DNA from 3 places in the Paenibacillus sp. FSL H7-689 genome. Region 2 is predicted to be linked to each of the others. Evidence: riboswitches for the same ligand, from Rfam matches in the RefSeq annotation. Region 2 holds a riboswitch; each other region holds the start of a gene.

Region 1 (6,388 bases), on a different contig from region 2:
AGAATGTAACACGTTTTGTTGATGCTGTCCGAACAAAAGGGTATATTTCACCTCGAATGTTGGCTGAGTTTGAGGAGAAACTGGCCCAGACGGGCAATGTGTATGAGGTGTCGATGGAACATTTACATAAGAAATATGTACCTCACTATATAGACCCGATGGACAATAACAGTTTTAACGGGACCTATGAGGTTGTGCAGGATGGATATTATTCGGCTCAGATTCGAGAAAGACTATTCCCATCCTCAGGTGTGATACCGGTTGATGATCCTGGCCGAAGATATACGTTGACGACAGGGGATTTTTTCACCGTGACACTCCAAAATACAAATCGTACACCTTCCATGCTCATTCGTGAATGGTTGAGTGGTACGGCTCAGGCTTCAGCAGTATTTGTAACATACGGAGGTATGGTCCTCAATGAAGATTACTGAGCTATCCATTGTATTTGTGCTGATCTTTTTCCCGCTCTTCTGGATCATCTCACTCCATACCCAAGATGCCGAGGAGGCTCAATATCTTGGCCAACGATACAGATCTGTACTTCAAACTGCAGTCATGGATGCAGGTGCAGTGATGCATCAGAATGAGAAACAAAATGATGAAGCAGGTTATGATTCAACCAAGTTTGTTAAAGCGGACAAAGAGCTTGCCTTGTTAACATTTACGCAGACGATGGCTTTGAATATGGGGATTCAGGATGATCCCGCAGCTATTCGAAACATGTTTAATTACATTCCTGCCTTAGTTATTCTGGATTATGACGGCTATTATATGTTGTCCACAGAAACAGAGTTGACAGGTAACCGTGAAGATTCTTTAAGGCAAGTGTGGAGCCCCAAGAAACCTTATACATATTCAGATTCAAATGGTAGCAGTATTAACTTTACACTGGACGACTACGTATATGCCTATGACGCAAGTGCAGGGAAATGGATTGAGGGATTTCAAAAAGAACTGGCTTCAACCACACAGATTCCTTTACTTCAGAATACCAGCGTATTTGAACAAGTTAGACAAAGCCGGATTGTGACTACTGTGCAGGATGATCTGGCTGATGTGATTAACCGCCATAATGAGTTTGCCAGAAAGAACGGTATTTCCTATACGTTTACGATGCCCCTGATTGCGCAGGAAGATTGGTACAACTCCATTAACGATACAGGGATTATGGCCTTTATCCAAGGTATAGGTGTGGGTGACCAGAAGATCAACAACTACGCAATCGGTGGAGGCAGACTCGTGAAGAAAACGGCCATCGTAGGTGGGGTAGATCCTTTAACGGGTATCAAGTACTATTATCCCTCCACTTGTGGTAATGGTTACCGTGCTGAAGAGGTGTTTACAGACGCAAGACAAGCAGCTGCACAAGGCTATTTCGAATATAAATGCTCTAATCGTTAGGGTAGCCTGTATGACAAAATTATGTAAGAGGTTCCTGAACTGTTTACATTACTTTCAGAAAAGACGGGACCTGTGCTAGAATAGGGTTTCGGAACAATAATAAAAGTAATGTCTAATAGATAGGAGCAACCTCATCTTATGAGTTTATTGTCAGTAGAGAACGTAAGTCACAATTTTGGAGATCGCACGTTATTTAAAAATGTATCGTTTCGTTTACTTGCCGGAGAGCGTGTAGGACTTGTTGGTGCCAATGGTGTGGGTAAATCCACATTAATGAACATCCTTACCGGTAAATTGCTTAAAGATAGTGGAAAAGTGGAATGGACACCTAAGGTCCGTTATGGATATCTGGATCAGCACACGAAGCTTACCCCAGGCAAAACCATTCGTGACGTTCTTAAAGATGCATTCCTTCCGTTGCTTGAATTAGAAAAAGAAATGATGAATATAACGGACCAGATGGCAGATGCAGATCCAGATAAGCTGGAGCAGTTGCTGGAAGAGATGGGCGATATTCAGGAACAACTGGAACAGGGCGATTTTTATCTGATTGACGTAAAAGTGGAAGAGATGGCCAATGGTCTTGGTTTGTCCGCAATTGGTCTTGATCGGGATGTCGCAGCTCTAAGTGGTGGGCAACGTACCAAGGTGCTTCTTGCCAAGCTTCTGCTTGAGAAACCTACAGCCCTTTTGCTGGATGAGCCGACCAACTATCTGGATGTAGAGCACATTGAATGGTTGTCACGTTACCTGAAGGACTACCCTCATGCGTTCCTCTTAATCTCCCATGACACGGAATTCATGAATGAAGTAGTAAATGTCATTTATCATTTGGAATTTGCCAAATTAACGAGATATGCAGCGAACTATAACAAGTTCCTTGAGATGGCTGATATGAATAAAGCCCAGCATATTGATGCGTACGAGAAGCAGCAAGAGTACATCAAGAAGCAGGAAGATTTCATTCAGCGTAACAAGGCACGTGCTTCAACTTCAGGTCGAGCGAAGAGCCGGGAGAAACAGCTGGACAGAATTGAACGTATTGATCGTCCAGATGAAGCGGCCAAACCAACGTTCAAATTCAAGGATGCCCGTGCGAGTAGCAAAACGGTCTTTGAGGGCATTGATTTTGAAATTGGATATACGTATCCTTTGCTGCCTAAGATGACAATGACAATTGAACGTGGTGAGAAAATTGCCATCGTAGGTTGTAATGGTGTGGGTAAATCGACGCTGCTGAAAACCATCTTGGGCAAAATATCTCCACTCAGTGGAAAAACCTTTTTGGGAGATTATCTCGAAACGGCATATTTTGAGCAGGAAGTTCGTGCTGGGAATATCACGCCGATTGAGGATGTCTGGAATGAGTTTTCACATTTGACCCAGAATGAAGTCCGGGGTCATCTCGCTCGTTGCGGGTTGAAAAATGAGCACATTACCCGTCCGCTTAACATGCTGAGTGGTGGAGAACAAGCGAAGGTTCGTTTATGCAAACTCTTGATGCGTGAAAGCAACTGGATTCTATTCGATGAGCCGACGAACCATCTGGATGTAACAGCCAAAGCGGAGTTGCAACGTGCCTTGCAAGAATTTAAGGGAACGGTGTTGCTGGTATCTCATGAACCTGATTTTTACGAGGGTTGGGTCACCAAAACATGGAATGTCGAAGAATGGTCTGAGAAAAACTAGACAATTCAAGCAACGTTTAACAGAAATGAACAGTGACAAAAAAATCCTTCTATGGTAACATAGGCTACAACTTCATATGAACACTAGGGGGGCCGCACGATGTGGCTGAGATGGAAGAATGCGATTCCGGACCCTTTGCACCTGATCTGGATCATACCAGCGTAGGGAAGTGGCGAGCGCGTTTCAGTGAATGACGTGAGCAAACGGCAATTCGAAAGAATTCAACCGTCTTGCTTAGTAAATTGAAACATGCAGTTGCGTGTATAACGTTATGGCTATAAGGTCTATAGCTTTATTGCACGAAATGAACTGTATGTATCAGTCAGTCATCTGGTCCTATAATTAATACGCAGCCACTCCCCTACGGGAGTGGCTTTTTTGTGTTTTCATAGCATTCACGCATGGAAGGAGATGAAAAGTACGGTAATTTATCATGAACGTGTACACGGATCATTTGAACTGCATGTTGTATCTACGGGTGCAGGGGATCAAGCATCTTTTGTAAAAGCTGCAAAGGACGTTTGGCCATGGGTGGACTACATCCATATACGAGAGAAACAACTCTCGTGGCAACAAAAGATCGGTTGGGCTGAAAGTCTGCGTGGTGTTGGCGTTCCGTCTTGTCGCATCGTTATCAATGGTTCAGAACTGCCACCACAGAATGACATCTATGGCGGTGTGCATTGGGGGCAAGAGGCTATACGTAACTACAACCCTGCTGTTATAAGCAATGTCCAGCGAATTCGTCTGGGTGTATCTGTTCATTCAATCGATGAGGCAAAAATCGCTGAAGAACGGGGAGCCGATTACCTTTTCTTCGGGCATGTCTACTCAACCAACAGTAAGCCTGATCTTGAACCAAGAGGATTATATGCTCTGGCTGAAGTGTGCTCTGGTGTTTCCATTCCTGTCATGGCGATTGGGGGCATCGAACCGGGAAACATTCACGCTATTCGCTCTGCAGGCTCACAGGGAGTCGCTGTGATTTCAAATGTATGGGCGAGCGATTCCCCGGATCGGGCCGCTGAATCATTAAGGCAGGCTATCGTTGCTACAGAAAGTTTGAGCCGCTGAATCAAGGAGATGAGAGGATGAAAAAGATCATTACTGATAGACCGGATAAGATTTATGCAGAAACGATTATTGTAGGCGGAGGCGTTGTTGGATGTGCCATTGCGTATGAGCTTGCTTCCCATGGACAGGATGTGCTGTTACTGGAGCGTTCGACGATTGCAGGAGGCACTTCTTGCGCAGCGGCTGGGATGCTGGCAGCAGACAGTGAGGATTTTGCTCATCCTTTGATGGCTAAGCTCGCCAGGCAGAGTAGACAGTTACTTATCGAGCAACAGGTGCTAATGGCTACACTCAGTGAGGTAGAGACTGGTCTGCAACGCCAGGGATTCCTAACTCCTTTTCGTTCATACAGTGAATTAAGTAGTTATAAGGACAATCGGAAGTTTGCGTTGTCTGCTTCTGTTGATGAGGTGTGGTGGGACCGTTCCGTTGTGCAACAGGAGGCATCATGGCTTAACAGAGATACGTATGGAGCCTACTACAGACCTTACGAGAGTGAGATTCTTCCTGTCCATCTAACGAAGGCATATGCAGAATCCGCTCAAGCATTGGGAGCACGGGTTATGGAGGACATACAGGATATACGTGTGCAAGCAAACGAACACGGTGTGCAGGGGATCACCACATCGATCGGTGAGATGAAATGCAAACATGTCATTATAGCGGCTGGATTACAGAGTGAAGAGTTGATGAGACATGTGAATCTGAGCTTGCCTGTGTGGTCGGTAAAAGGTGAAATAGCCGCCGTTCAGTTCTCAGATGAACATGCAGGGTACAGACCTGATAGAACGGTGTATGCAGAGGATATCTATATTGTTCCCAAAGCCAATGGAGAGGTTTGGCTTGGGGCAACCAGTCTGCCAGGCAGAACGGATTTGAACGTTTCTGTACAGGGTGTTCAGCAACTGCTAACAGCGGCTACCCACTGGGTGCCTGGGACGAAGGAAGCACAATTTATACGAGCGTGGGCAGGCGTAAGACCGGCAACTCCCGATGGACTGCCTTATATAGGTGCTTGCAAGAGTATACCCGGGTTGTTCGCCGCCTTTGGACATTACCGCAACGGTATCTTGCTTAGTGCGATAACAGGCAGGCTTATCGCTGAGTTGCTCGCTGGCAAAAGCTCAGAAGAACTCGGAATTGAGGCGCTGAGCCCTGAGCGATTGAACAGAAAGGGAGTGGTGCAGTGAATATCATCGTTAATGGTCAACGGATGGAGATTGAAGACAGATTGAATCGTGTGGATAAATTACTCCAATCTTTTGATTTGCAAGTCAAGACTGTAGTTGTAGAGCTGAACAAGCATATTTTAACCCGTGAGTATCATGAAACGACGGCATTAAGAGAAGGCGATCGAATTGAGATTGTACATTTTGTAGGAGGCGGTTGATGATGTTGAACATTGGTAAATATACGTTTGAGTCCAGATTGTTGCTCGGAACAGGCAAGTTTTCCGATCTGGAAGTGCAAAGTCAGGCTGTGGAAGCATCTGAAACGGAAGTTTTAACCTTTGCTGTTCGTCGTCTGAATCTGGAGGAACGTAATCAGAAGCATTTCCTGGATACGTTGGATTTGAACAAATACACACTTCTTCCGAATACGGCGGGGGCTTCCAATGCGGAAGAGGCGGTGCGGATTGCTGAGCTTGCGCGGGCTTCAGGACTTTGTGATATGATAAAAGTCGAAGTCATCGGAGATGGAATGACGTTACTCCCAGATCCGATTGAAACGTACAAGGCTTGCGAAATTTTGCTGGAAAAGGGCTTCACGGTATTGCCTTATATTTCAGATGATGTCATTCTGGCCAAAAGGCTGCAATTGCTTGGCGTACATGCTGTAATGCCTGGCGCTTCTCCTATCGGAGCTGGCAGAGGCATCATCAATCCCTATAACCTTGAGATCATCATTGAGCAGGCCGTTGTACCTGTGATTGTGGATGCAGGGTTGCGCTCCCCAAAAGATGCTGCTTATGCGATGGAACTTGGTGCCGATGGCGTGTTGTTAAATACAGCCGTATCCGGATCAGGGGATCCAGTGAGCATGGCTAAAGCGATGCGATTGGGGGTAGAAGCGGGTAGATTGGCATATGAGGCAGGCATGATTCCCGTAAAGCGTTATGCAGCAGCCAGTAGTCCGGTGGAAGGAATGGTTCATACATGACAGATCAATTAACATCTTCCGAGCAGGCCGATCGTTATTCCAGACAGGAACGGTACGCGCC
Region 2 (6,388 bases):
ACTTCCTTAAAATTGGGACTATTCACATAACAACCGATTCGATCCTCCCATATCAAACCTTTCAAATCAGGTCCTTTACTCCTGAATTTCCCTAAAAACGTTTACATCTCCTTAAAACCGGGTAAAATCACTACAATCCAATTGGAATTACGCTTTAAACTCTTTTATTTCGTCTAACAAGTCACATGTACCTATATGCGCACCTGGCATGGTAACCAGTCGAAATACATAATCCAAAAAAACGCATCAAAGGAGGAACCAAGATGATCCGCATGCCTATTCAGCAAATGATCCCGTACCATCACCAATATCCGCGCAACACGGCGACCACTGCTCCTAAAAAGGAGAATGAGAACACTCAAGGTCTATCCTTTCATGAAATTCTGCAACAAAAAATGGCGAAGAAAAATACTTCTCCTTCCCTTAGATAAAAATGGACACCGGACCGACTCTAGTCGAGTCAGGTTATCAACCGTCTTTCCGCAGCTTGGCGGAAGGGCGGTTATTGGCGTTGAGCAATAAACGACTGTACAGTTCTCAGGCATGTTTCTATAATGGTTTAAATATCTAAAAGATCCATGACATATACGAACTGTAAAAGGGGACTTAGCACATGATCACCATTGGTTGTTTTCACGCTCATTATTCTAACATCGCCTTAATTGAAGAGACGCTTGCTCCTTATGAAGTTGAATTGGTCCATTACGTCGATCCAGGTCTGGACCGTCTTAAACATGACGCTGACTTTTCCGCGGTCGTCATTCACGAGAAGGTAGCCCAGACGCTCCAATGGATCGCTGAGTGTCATGCCGATGCCATTCTGGTCACGTGTACCCTGTTTGCGACAGCATTGGAGCAGGAAGCCATACAGGTCCCTGTGCCTGTGATCGGCATAGATGATCCGTTATTGCAGGAGATGCGGCGAGTACCAGGAGATTACATAATAGCATTCACCAATCCGGCAACCGTTGAAGGAACGATGGCACGGTTGAATCGGGTATTACAGCAAGAGGATGAGAATGGGCAACTACACGTTGCCAAGACATCTCAGACGGAAGCGGTGTGCATCCCTGGGACATTTGAGTTGATTATGCGTGGAGATCAGCAAGGGTATCTCGAAGCGGTACGTGAAGGCTTACAGCAGATTGCTGAGCAGCATCCGGGTAAAACGGTAGTGGCAGCCCAGCTGTCTATGGCTCCCGCTGCTGCACAAGTTACAACGAATCGTGGTATTCAGATCCATAGCCCGCTGGCATTGCTTGCAACGTATTTGGAGAAGGATTTGGGCTTGGCTCGACAGTAGCTGCTGATTTGGAGTGAAGTAACAAGTTCTATCTGAAACTATGCAACTATGAACTCACTTACTTAGTAACACCACAAATTAACGAGGTGAACTAATATGCGATTCCTCTATATTGTTTTACTGTTTATAGTAGGTTTTTCCTGTTCCGCATTTCTATACGGAGGAGCACCAAAACTCAGTGATGCTCTTTTATTCGTTATCGCAGGAATTCTGTATAAGATATGGACCACACTTAATCACAAAGCTAATTCTGATAAAGGCTGAGTATGGTTAAGAATACATACATGACATAAAACTAAAAAAAGCCGTTCTTCTCTGCAATGACAGAGAGAAACGGCTTTATCTCTATTTCAGACTGCCCAGCTTGCGCTGTACCGGCGCCTAGGAGCGTGTCCGATATTCCTCGGCCTTTTCCTGCATCCCGGCAGCTACAGCCCCATTCTCGGACAACCCTTTGTCTGCGGCAAAGGCACGAATGTCCTGCGTAATGCGCATGCTACAGAACTTTGGTCCGCACATGGAGCAGAAATGAGCTTCCTTGGCCCCTTCTGCTGGCAGCGTCTCGTCATGGTAGGATAATGCCCGTTCCGGGTCCAGTGACAGGTTGAACTGGTCCCGCCAGCGGAACTCAAAACGTGCCTTGGACAATGCGTCATCGCGGCGTTGAGCACGCGGATGGCCTTTCGCCAGATCGGCGGCATGAGCTGCGATCTTGTAGGCGATGACCCCTTCCCGCACATCATCCTTGTTGGGCAGGCCCAAATGTTCTTTTGGCGTAACATAACAGAGCATGGACGTGCCGAACCAGCCAATCATGGCTGCCCCAATGGCGGATGTGATGTGATCATATCCTGGCGCAATGTCGGTCGTTAGCGGCCCAAGTGTGTAGAACGGTGCTTCTTTACAGATCTCCATCTGCAAGTCCACATTCTCCTTGATCTTATGCATCGGCACATGACCCGGGCCTTCGATCATCACCTGCACATCATGCTTCCATGCGATCTGCGTCAGTTCCCCAAGCGTGGCCAGTTCCGCCATCTGAGCTTCGTCATTCGCATCGTAGATACTGCCTGGACGAAGTCCATCTCCCAGTGAGAACGCCACATCATACCTTTTCATAATCTCGCAGATTTCTTCAAAATGGGTGTACAAAAAATTCTCCTGATGATGCGCAAGGCACCATGCTGCCATAATGGAACCACCCCTAGACACAATACCTGTCATTCGCTTGGCGGTCATGGGGATATAACGCAGCAGTACACCTGCATGAATCGTAAAGTAGTCCACGCCCTGCTCTGCCTGCTCAATGAGTGTGTCACGGTACAACTCCCAGGTCAGCGCTTCCGCTTCGCCATTCACCTTCTCCAGCGCCTGATACAGCGGCACCGTACCAATCGGCACAGGTGAATTGCGGATAATCCATTCCCGGGTGGTATGAATGTTTTTGCCTGTGGACAGATCCATCACCGTATCCGATCCCCATCGTACCGCCCAGGTCATCTTCTCCACCTCTTCCTCAATGGAAGAAGATACAGCAGAGTTACCTATGTTGGCATTGATCTTCACGTGAAAATGACGACCGATCAACATCGGCTCACTCTCCGGGTGATTGATGTTGGATGGCAGAATGGCCCGTCCACTCGCCAGCTCCTGTCTCACAAATTCCGGCTCCACGCCTTCACGAATGGCGGCGAATTCCATCTCAGCCGTAATGACTCCCTGTCTCGCGTAGTGCATCTGAGTCACGCAGCGTTCTGGCTGTGCCCGCAGCGGTTTGCCACGTAATCCGGGGTACTCTTCAGCGCCGGCTCTCTTCCCTCCGGGTTTCAGTCCGTTATCCTCCGGTTTAACTGTACGGCCCTGATAAGCTTCAACATCGCCGCGCTCTGTGATCCAACGTGTGCGCAGGGATGGCAGACCTGCGCGGATATCCGCATGAAATTCGGGATCGGTCATCGGGCCGCTCGTATCGTAGACACGCAGCGGTTCGTTATGCTCCACCCCTTGGGGAGTATTTGTGTCATGAAGGGCTATCTCACGCTCCGGTACAGCAATGTCCGGCCGTGAGCCCTGAATGTAGACTTTGCGGCTGCCCGGAAAGGGCTGGACCCGTCCGGCCGCCCCTGTTTCTTTTTCCACCTGCTGACCGTTATGTTCCTGTTCCATCGCTTGTTGTCCCGTTTGATTTCCTGTACTCATGTTCACTTGTCTCCTCCTCAGTGTTCGTCGCTTGTTTGGTTGGTTTCATCATTAGCTCGCTTACGTACCTGTCCCAAATCATGCGCAATGCAGAGAAGAAAGAGCGATCCTACACCAGACCAGGGGAGACACTTTTCATGTACAGTTAACAACAGACGGAGGCTGCCACAGATCATCGATCTATAAGACTTCCCTCCTCATCCAAGCCCACTTCCGCAGGTTATCGAAAAAGAAGCCCATAAAATCCGCGCTATATCGCCCGTTCCCTGTATATAAAAAAGCCGGTCCCCGAAGGAACCGACTTTTATGTCCATCACCAATAATGCACCTTTATGCAGCTCCTTAACGGAGCCCTACAAGGGTCACATCATGTGGTGGTTGTGGTCATATCGCCGATTACTTCCCTACGCTGGTATGATCCAGATCAGGTGCAAAGGGTCCGGAATCTCATGCGATTCCGTCTCAGTCCGGACAATTCGGACTCCCCCAGTAACGTTAATTAGTTGCAGCTTACATAAGCCGCCGTTCATATTCAATGAAGCTGGCCCCGCTGGGCCGTCCATTACAGAGTAGCGCAACCGGAACATAAAAACAACCTTTATATTCCAAATGATCAAACTCTATTGGAGAAAAAACTTACATCAACATCAGGATAACATGAGCCCCATTTGCGTAGCAGCATCCTTCAACACAGGTGCGTATTCATGCAATGTCTCCTGTGAAAGTCGGCTGACAGGCCCTGAGACCGAGAGTGCGGCTGCAATATTGCCTCTGCGATCCATAATCGGTACCGATACCGCGGCAGCTCCCGGCTCACGTTCCTCGTAACTTGTGGCATATCCGTTATCCCGGATATCTCCCATCTGCGCCAAATACACCGCGGGATCAATAAACACCGGCCATTCCGGCCCGTTCATCAGTTCTTCACGATCCTCGTCCGTGGCAAACGCCATCAGGACTTTGCTGGAAGCCCCCACAGACAGCGGGAGTCTAACACCAACGGGAGCAACTCGGCGGATCGCCTGATCACTTTGCACAGCCTGAATTCGAATCCGTTCACTCCCATCACGCAGGTACAGACTCACGGTCTCCCCCAATCGATCTCTCAGTCGCTCCATCGCAGGCAACAGCAGAATAGCGGGATCATCACTGCGGGACATATGAGCTGACAGCTCCCAGATTCGGATGCCAAGTCGGTACTTCTCTGTTGCTGCATCGCGGATCACGAACCCTCGATCCTCCAGCGTAGCCATCAAGCGGTGGACTGTACTTTTGTGCAGGCCGATCTGGCTGGCAATTTCGGTGAGTCCCAGATCACTGCGTGTGGTAAAACATAATAATATATCCAGCGCCCGTTCCACAGCCCGGACGGTTAACTTGCGATCTTCCATGGCATAATGCCCTCCTCATGTTTCATCACATGAAACTTGGTTACATAAATTATATGAGAAACGGTCTCATCTGTAAACCAAAAAGAGCCAAAATTAAAATAGGCCAACGTGTAAATTTTTCCTTTTTATAAGACTTAATCCCCTGTAATTTACACACTAAGGTAATGTTACCCATATATCTTAAGAACTATATAACAATTGCGTAACAAATGCCCTCAATCAATTGACTTTGACTATATTGGAACATACGATAAAGATATATTACATTAAGATATCGCTCTGAAGCAGGCTCTGAAATCGACGCAATTCTCTTTACATGTCGTTGTTATCTTCAACTGAACTTCAAAGGAGGGGCATTCATGTATCAATCATCCCAGAGCGAAGCCCCGCTGCAAACAAAAGTGTCCGATCTGCCCTCTTCCCTATCACCGAGGCTGATTCGGTTCAAACATATTATCGTAGCGTTGCTGCTCTCCGTTGTATTTTTTCTACTGTTTTGTTTTATTGCACTGCATGGTTATATCGCATGGGTATTATCCAATCCAACGGTAGCGCCTGTCTTCTCCAATCCGATGCAAGCCAAGAACATGAAGTATGAAGACATCACGTTCCCGGCAGCGGATGGCAGCCGCACGATGCAGGGATGGTATATACCTGCTGACAATGCTGCAAGCAAAACGATTATTTTCAGTCACGGCTATGGTGCTAATCGTGAAGAAACATGGGTACCCATGTATGACCTGGCACATTATGCCCATCAACTTGGGTTTAACGTGGTCATGTTCGATTATGGCTTCGCCTCACAGGTGAACAAAGCTGTAGCCACAGGTGGCAAAGCTGAGTCACAGCAACTGCTCGGTGCGATCCAGTTCGCCAAGCAACGTGGTGCGCAGGAACTGGTTGTCTGGGGCTTCTCGATGGGTGCCGGTACAGCGTTACAAACCGGACTGATTACGAAGGAAGTGGATGCAATGATTCTGGACAGTGCGTTCCTGCTGGAGCCAGATACGCTGTACCACAACATTCACAACCAGATCGATCTGCCACGTCAGCCTACACTGGAGATCATGAAACTGTTGTTCCCTGTTCTGAATGGTACCGGATTACAACAGATTCCATACCAGGAAGTGAAAAAGGAAGATTATCCGTTCCCGATTTTCTTCATCCATGGTACAGAGGACGAGAAGGCGCCTTATCCAATTGCGGAGCAACTCGCCGCCAACCAGACCAATCCGTACTCGGATGTATGGATTGTCCAGGATGCGCATCATGAGTTGATCTTCCGGGAGCATCCAAAGGAATATCTGCGCCGTGTCTCAACTTTCCTGAGTCATGTAACGAAAACAAGCAGTGACGATGTGCAAAACACGAATAATGGAGAATAACCAAATTTCAATCACCGAACTTTTCGTTGATTCCAGAGCCCTCAGGGGCTCTTTTTTTTCACTCATAGGACAACAAGCTCGGAGAATATACTCTTGGGACGCATGAACAG
Region 3 (6,388 bases), on a different contig from region 2:
ATACAAAATACAGAAAGTGAACAGAGTGAATTTCTCCAAACTCAGGCAAGAGATAGTGTGATGGATGTTAGCATCCAACCGGTGTCTTGAAGAGGTCCAGGCTGGTCGATACCCAACTGATTGGGGCATGATCGGGCACGACTGGTCAGACGATGTTTCTAAAGAACACAGGACGTCTTATTTGGCTGTCAGGTCCTCCTTTTGAAATGTAAGGAACATCAGACACGTTATTCCCAGAATCTCCTGACCAAAACGCTGCAAACAGCTATTTATTCTGATATAACATGTTTCAGGTTCTTTAGATTTCTGCAACCGCTCCAAATCCCTGAATAGGACGCCTCAGATTCGTTAGCGGTCGTAGCATGCTCTGTTTCGATCAAGTTAAGGAGCGTTTCAGCTCCCAGTAGGCTTGAAGATAAGCGCTAATTACATTACCAAATACATATCAACAAGCCACCCAAACGCATATCAAGCTGCCCAATTGCACATCAAGCCACTTAGGATTGTTATAAATTCTGATCCTCCGATGCTTGCTTCAGGCCAATTCCATTCCACAAACCTTTATGCATCCGATCCTCACGTTCTTGCTAACTTTACTTTTAATCACATTGCTTTCATTCCCTTTATGTTCAATCACTTTTCCTTTATTCGCGTTGCTCTCCTTTATTTACTCTCCTTGCAGAGTAATAAAAGCATCCTCGGCTTTCACCGATTCAGGAATCAAATCCTGTTCAACGAGCCATGCACGTACATTTTCCCACGATTCCATTTCCTGCCGACCAAATGGTTGGCCTTCTTCATTCATGAGTGGTAGCAGAATTGCCAGGCTTTTGGTTTCGATCTCCGGGTCAAGCGGTGATGTTTCATTCTCATGAGCGAGCAGAATACTCAAGGCTTCTTCTGGATGCTCAGTCACATATTTCTGTCCTTCCTGGACCGCTTTGACGAACCGGGTAAGTTGGTCTTTTTTTGCTTCAATGCCAGCTTCACTTGCAGTCAGGACCAATTCATAATAATCAGGCACACCATAATCGACGGGGTTAATCGATTTCATGGCATGTCCTTCTTTCTCCAAAATCAATTGTTCATGGTTAATAAAACCACCCATAATCGCATCCGCCTGTCCGGAAGCCAGCGAAGGAATCAGATCGAACCCAACGTCGACCAGATTTATGTTGTCGGGATTGCCGCCATCCTTACTGATCATCGTGCGTACCATCGCTTCGTACAGAGGAATGGAGGAATAACCAACAGTCTTTTCTTCAAGATCTTTGGGTGAACTTACGTTGCCATTCGCTTCGGTCAACAGATGCACAAGCGGGTGCCGAACAACAGCAGCAATGGAACGTACAGGAATGTTCTCGCCACGCGCGAGCAAGATTTGGGGCTGGTAGCTTAGGGCCAGATCAATTTTTCCGGCAGCAACAAGTTTGAGCGAATCATTGGTATCCGCAGGCATCTGAATTTCGACATCCAGACCTTGGTCTGCAAAGTATCCTTTTTCCTGAGCCACATAGATGAAGGAGTGTACTGCATTCGGGTACCAGTCGAGCATGATAGACAGTTTATCTTTGGCCTCTGATGTTGGTTCGGTTGCAGACGGATCTGTTTGCTGTGCATTAGTTGCAGAGTCTGTTGTTGGCGTGTTTTTGCTAGTATTCGTGGTGCTGCATCCGCTAATGATCAGGAAAAGGCTAATTAGCATGATGGGAAGCAAGGAGTATATACCTTTGTTATTCATAAATGAAGTTCCTCATTTCATCGTTTTGATTTGTAGAAAATGGACAGCAGCATGTTAACGATAATGTGACAGTGAACTGATTGAAGATGCTGCTGAAATTGTGCATAAGATATGTTTTGTTTTGAAGATTGTAACTACTGTATTTACATCTAATTTCTGTCTAAGTATTATCCAACCTTTCTTTTGCCTCCATGACGATGACGCCGTATGCTAAATCGTTTCTCCAGCCAGGTAATCAGTACAAACAAAACGATCCCAAGCAGGGATAACAGCAAAATGGCGGCAAACATCGCATCCGTGTTCATGTTGCTGGACATACGACGGCTGAAGTACCCTAGACCTTTGCTACCACCGAGCCATTCGCCAATCGTTGCCCCAACCACGCAGTACACCACAGACATCTTTAGCCCCGAGAAAAAAGAGGGAAGTGCCAGCGGAACCTGGAGTTTGCAAAAAATATCCCACTTGTTGGCGCCCATGGTGAGCAGTAGTTCACGCTGCTCCGGATCGCCTTGGCGGAGTCCATCGTAGGTACTGACCACAATGGGGAAGAATGCGATTAAAAATACCACCGCGACTTTGCTCCACAACGTGTAACCAAACCACAAGATAAATACGGGGGACAAGGCGATCAGCGGGATGGTCTGACTAATTACAATGAAGGGATACAATGCCTTTTCAATCGATCGGTTCATATGCATGCCTGTTGCCAGCGTAATTCCAGTCACTATGGACAAGACAAAACCAACAACAACCTCCATAAAGGTAGCAGGCAGATGGATGGTCAACAGCAGACGGCGATGCTTAACCAGTGAGCTTACGATGGCCGTGGGTGCAGGAATGATGAAGGAGGGCACCCATCCCATACGCACAATCACTTCCCAGATCGCCAGTAATAAGAACATGAGCATAATGAACAGACCATATTGGGAAAACGACCTCGAGAGCCACTTTGAACACCACGTCCAGACGCTAACCTCAGCTCTATCGTGCATGCAATTGTTCCTCCAGTTGTTGCCTCATCTGCACGAGAGCCGGTTCGTAGATCATGTCCGAATGCCTTGGGCGTGGTAAAGGAACCGTCATCTCCTGCAACTGCTGACCTTGCCCTCCTGGAGTTAACAGAATGATACGGTCACTTAACAGCAGGGCTTCTTCGATGTCATGTGTAATGAACATCACGGTTTGGCCAAAGCTCTCCCACAGCTCCAGCAACCAGCGATGCATTTCTCGTTTGGTTAATGCGTCGAGTGCACCGAAGGGTTCATCCAGCAACATGAGCTGCCCGCCTGTAAGCAAGGTACGAAGCAATGCCACCCGCTGCCGCATGCCGCCGGACAATTCATCTGGATAGGCCTGTTCATAACCCGACAGGCCGAACCTTGCCAATCCAGCTAGGATGTTGGCACGTAACTTGTCCTTGTCCTGTCGGCCTGGTGCAAACTCGGAAGGAAGCATGCAGTTCTCCATGACGGTTCGCCAGGATAACAGCAGATCTTTCTGTGGCATATAGGCGACTCGTCCGAGCCGTTGTCCTTGCGGGACATCAGCTATATCGATGGTGCCAACCGTTGGTTCATGCAAGCCTGCGAGCAGCTTGAAGAGCGTGCTTTTACCTGATCCGCTGGAGCCGATGAGCGAGACAAATTCTCCTTGTTGAACCTGAAGCGACACATTGGAGAGCACAGGGGAATCCTTTTTTTCGGGAAAAGCAAAGCTTACGTTGTGAATGGTTACATGGTTATACATCTGATCCTCACCCCCTTGATGTCAGACTGCTGCAATAACAACGGCATCCTATACTCTGCAAAAGGAACAAAAAAGACCCACCCATTTCCGGAGAAATGAGTGGGTCTGTAAGTTAAATCCGCAATTTATCTTCACATACATGAAAAAATTCCGCTTACTAAAAGGCCGCTCCACTTCCCTCCGCTGGTATGATCCAGATCAGGTTCAAAGGGTCCGAATAGTCATATTCGTCTCAGCCGCAAGGCTCCCCTAGTGCAAAAGTTCAAGATATGCAGTTGTGTGTTCAGCATATATCACTTGAACATGAACTGTAAAGAGGCAGCGTGATAGAATTCTTGAGATGAACTTGGAGTCAGACCCGAACAACTGAACAATTTACCTGGGCTCCCTAACCCGATATAATAGTGGTGGCGCATATTGGCCGGATCACAAATGCAGGCGGGATTGTTCTCCCTCCGAAGCAGAATGGGGACCCGAGTTGAAAACGTTCAAAAAAGTATATATTGAGATCACGAGTATCTGCAATCTGGCATGCAGCTTCTGTCCGCAGACACAGCGTGCCAAAGGATTCATTGATCCTGAAGTCTTCAACAATATACTGGATCAAGTTAAACCACACACCAATCATATTTATCTACATGTCAAAGGTGAACCCTTGTTGCATCCCAAAATAGATCTGTTGCTCGATTCCGCACATGAGAAGGGACTCAAGGTGAACATTACAACGAATGGTACACTGCTGCCCAAGACTCAGCATAAATTGCTTGGCAAACCGGCGCTGCGGCAGATGAATTTCTCCCTGCACAGCTTCGATGGGCATGAAGGTTCAACAGATCGTGACGGATACCTGCGTCATATTTTGTCCTTTGTACACGAGGCCGTTAAGCACAATGTCATCATCTCATTCCGACTTTGGAATCTGACGCAGGATAACTTCACAAATGCTCAGATGAATCGAAATCGGGAGACCCTTGAAGTATTGGAACGTGAATTCAATCTCGACTTCCGCATTGAGGAAAAAGTAGTTCCAGGCAGTGGGGTCAAAATTGCCCCGAATGTATACCTGAATCAGGACCATGAGTTCCAGTGGCCAAGTCTGGATGCGCCTGAAGATGACGGTAAAGGCTTTTGCCATGCACTTCGCGGTCAGGCAGCTGTGCTTGTAGATGGAACGGTGGTTCCATGCTGTCTCGATGGCGAGGGTGTGATTAACCTGGGTAATGTGCACGAGAAGTCATTCTCGGAGATTATTGAGGGTGAGCGAGCGAACAATCTGGTATATGGCTTCTCCAAACGCGAAGCTGTAGAAGAGTTGTGTAGAAAGTGCGGTTATCGTCAGAGATTTGGAGCCTGATATTTTATATCAGCAAGCCAGAAGACATTCAAGATCACACATTTGGAGACAAATGTAGTGGTCTTTTTTTGTTATTGGGGATTAAGTGAGGGGTACATACGTTACAAATGAGCATACCAGAGGTTGATATCAGCATATTGTTTGAGAAACCTGATATGCAAAAAATGCCGATATGACAGGGATTGTGCGTTGTCATGATATATCTGATCTAATGATTATTCTAGTTACCTCCCTTATTTGGTAAGATTAGGTTGTAGATCGGACAGAGGTGCACCTCTGACGATCTTCCAGTACAAGCCCAGGCTGTACACTACCAAAAAACGAGAGAATAAGGGAGGAATAAAGTTATGAAAAAAATGTTGACGTTGTTACTGTCCGCTGGTTTGGTTGCTTCTATATTTGGTGCAGTTCCGGCTGCGGCTGCGCCTACGGTTGTAAATTCAACCATTGTGGTTCCAAAGGGCACGACCTATGATGGTCAAGGCAAAACATTTGTAGCTAATCCTTCCACACTGGGCGACGGATCTCAAGCAGAAAATCAGAAGCCAGTCTTCCGTCTGGAGGCAGGGGCCACGCTCAAAAACGTAAACATTGGATCACCAGCTGCTGATGGTGTTCACTGTTATGGCAACTGTAATATATCGAATGTGGTCTGGCAGGACGTGGGCGAGGATGCACTGACATTGAAGTCTGCCGGAACGGTTAACATTACCGGTGGGGCAGCGTATAAGGCTTATGATAAAGTGTTCCAGATGAATGCAGCTGGAACAATTAACATCAAAAATTTCCGTGCAGATGATATTGGCAAACTGGTTCGCCAAAATGGTGGAACTTCCTTCGCAGTTAACATGACGCTGGATAACTCCAACATTTCCAATGTGAAAGATTCGATTATGCGTACAGACAGCAGCACATCACAAGGGAAAATTACGAATACCCGTTATTCCAAAGTACCAACGTTGTTCAAGGGGTTTGCTTCAGGGAAAACGAGCCAGTCTGGGAACACGCAATATTAGACAGAAGATTGAATCGCTGGAGTTGGTAAAAGTTTAAGCTCTGCTTGTAATTTGAAGTTAAAATATAACGCCAAAAAGAGCGTTCCAAGGTCATTGTTACAATGACTTTGTGGGACGCTCTTTGTAATGCAGATGTCATAGTATAGTTCTGCTGAGCAATGTTTTATAGAGGATGCTCAAATTATTGCTCTCCCGGAACTTCAACGATGACTTTGCCTTTCTCGGGGACAACAGAACCGGTATCAATAGAGCCCAATTTGTTCATGATTTCGTAAGAGGTTTCTTCAAGCATGCGAGAGTACTTAAATGATACGAGTGTTTGACCTGCTACGGAAGGACGAGTCCCTGCTTCAGCAACGGCTTTGTTTTTAATAAAGAACAGGTCACCGATGGTTCCGGCATTTTTGCTGATGTTAGCCTGCCATTGTAGCAGTGCACTTCCATTTTTAAGGATATAATAACTGATCAGATCGTTATCCTCAACAACGAAGAAACGATCTTTTTTACCTTGCTCAAAGATGTATTCAA

What was found. A riboswitch is a leader RNA that binds a small molecule or an ion and turns the genes downstream of it on or off. The one in region 2 is predicted to bind thiamine pyrophosphate.
Region 1: another riboswitch for thiamine pyrophosphate. It lies ahead of C170_RS20370 (thiamine phosphate synthase); the one in region 2 lies ahead of thiC (phosphomethylpyrimidine synthase ThiC).
Region 3: another riboswitch for thiamine pyrophosphate. It lies ahead of C170_RS02795 (ABC transporter ATP-binding protein); the one in region 2 lies ahead of thiC (phosphomethylpyrimidine synthase ThiC).

Annotation. Positions count from the first base shown of each region.
Region 1 covers NZ_ASPU01000028.1:160,279-166,666, forward strand. The annotation lists gene C170_RS20355 (hypothetical protein) at 1-434, shown strand, start outside; gene C170_RS20360 (hypothetical protein) at 421-1,404, shown strand; gene C170_RS20365 (ABC-F family ATP-binding cassette domain-containing protein) at 1,543-3,093, shown strand; TPP riboswitch at 3,169-3,278, shown strand; gene C170_RS20370 (thiamine phosphate synthase) at 3,505-4,167, shown strand; gene thiO (glycine oxidase ThiO) at 4,185-5,357, shown strand; gene thiS (sulfur carrier protein ThiS) at 5,354-5,557, shown strand; gene C170_RS20385 (thiazole synthase) at 5,560-6,327, shown strand; gene C170_RS20390 (ThiF family adenylyltransferase) at 6,324-6,388, shown strand, end outside.
Region 2 covers NZ_ASPU01000039.1:59,324-65,711, forward strand. The annotation lists gene C170_RS30885 (hypothetical protein) at 264-431, shown strand; gene C170_RS22120 (hypothetical protein) at 614-1,303, shown strand; gene thiC (phosphomethylpyrimidine synthase ThiC) at 1,685-3,469, opposite strand; TPP riboswitch at 3,887-4,000, opposite strand; gene C170_RS22130 (IclR family transcriptional regulator) at 4,150-4,893, opposite strand; gene C170_RS22135 (alpha/beta hydrolase) at 5,253-6,278, shown strand.
Region 3 covers NZ_ASPU01000005.1:2,473-8,860, forward strand. The annotation lists gene C170_RS02785 (ABC transporter substrate-binding protein) at 668-1,741, opposite strand; gene C170_RS02790 (ABC transporter permease) at 1,909-2,736, opposite strand; gene C170_RS02795 (ABC transporter ATP-binding protein) at 2,726-3,490, opposite strand; TPP riboswitch at 3,649-3,751, opposite strand; gene C170_RS02800 (radical SAM/SPASM domain-containing protein) at 3,969-4,844, shown strand; gene C170_RS02805 (pectate lyase) at 5,192-5,860, shown strand; gene C170_RS02810 (copper amine oxidase N-terminal domain-containing protein) at 6,042-6,388, opposite strand, start outside.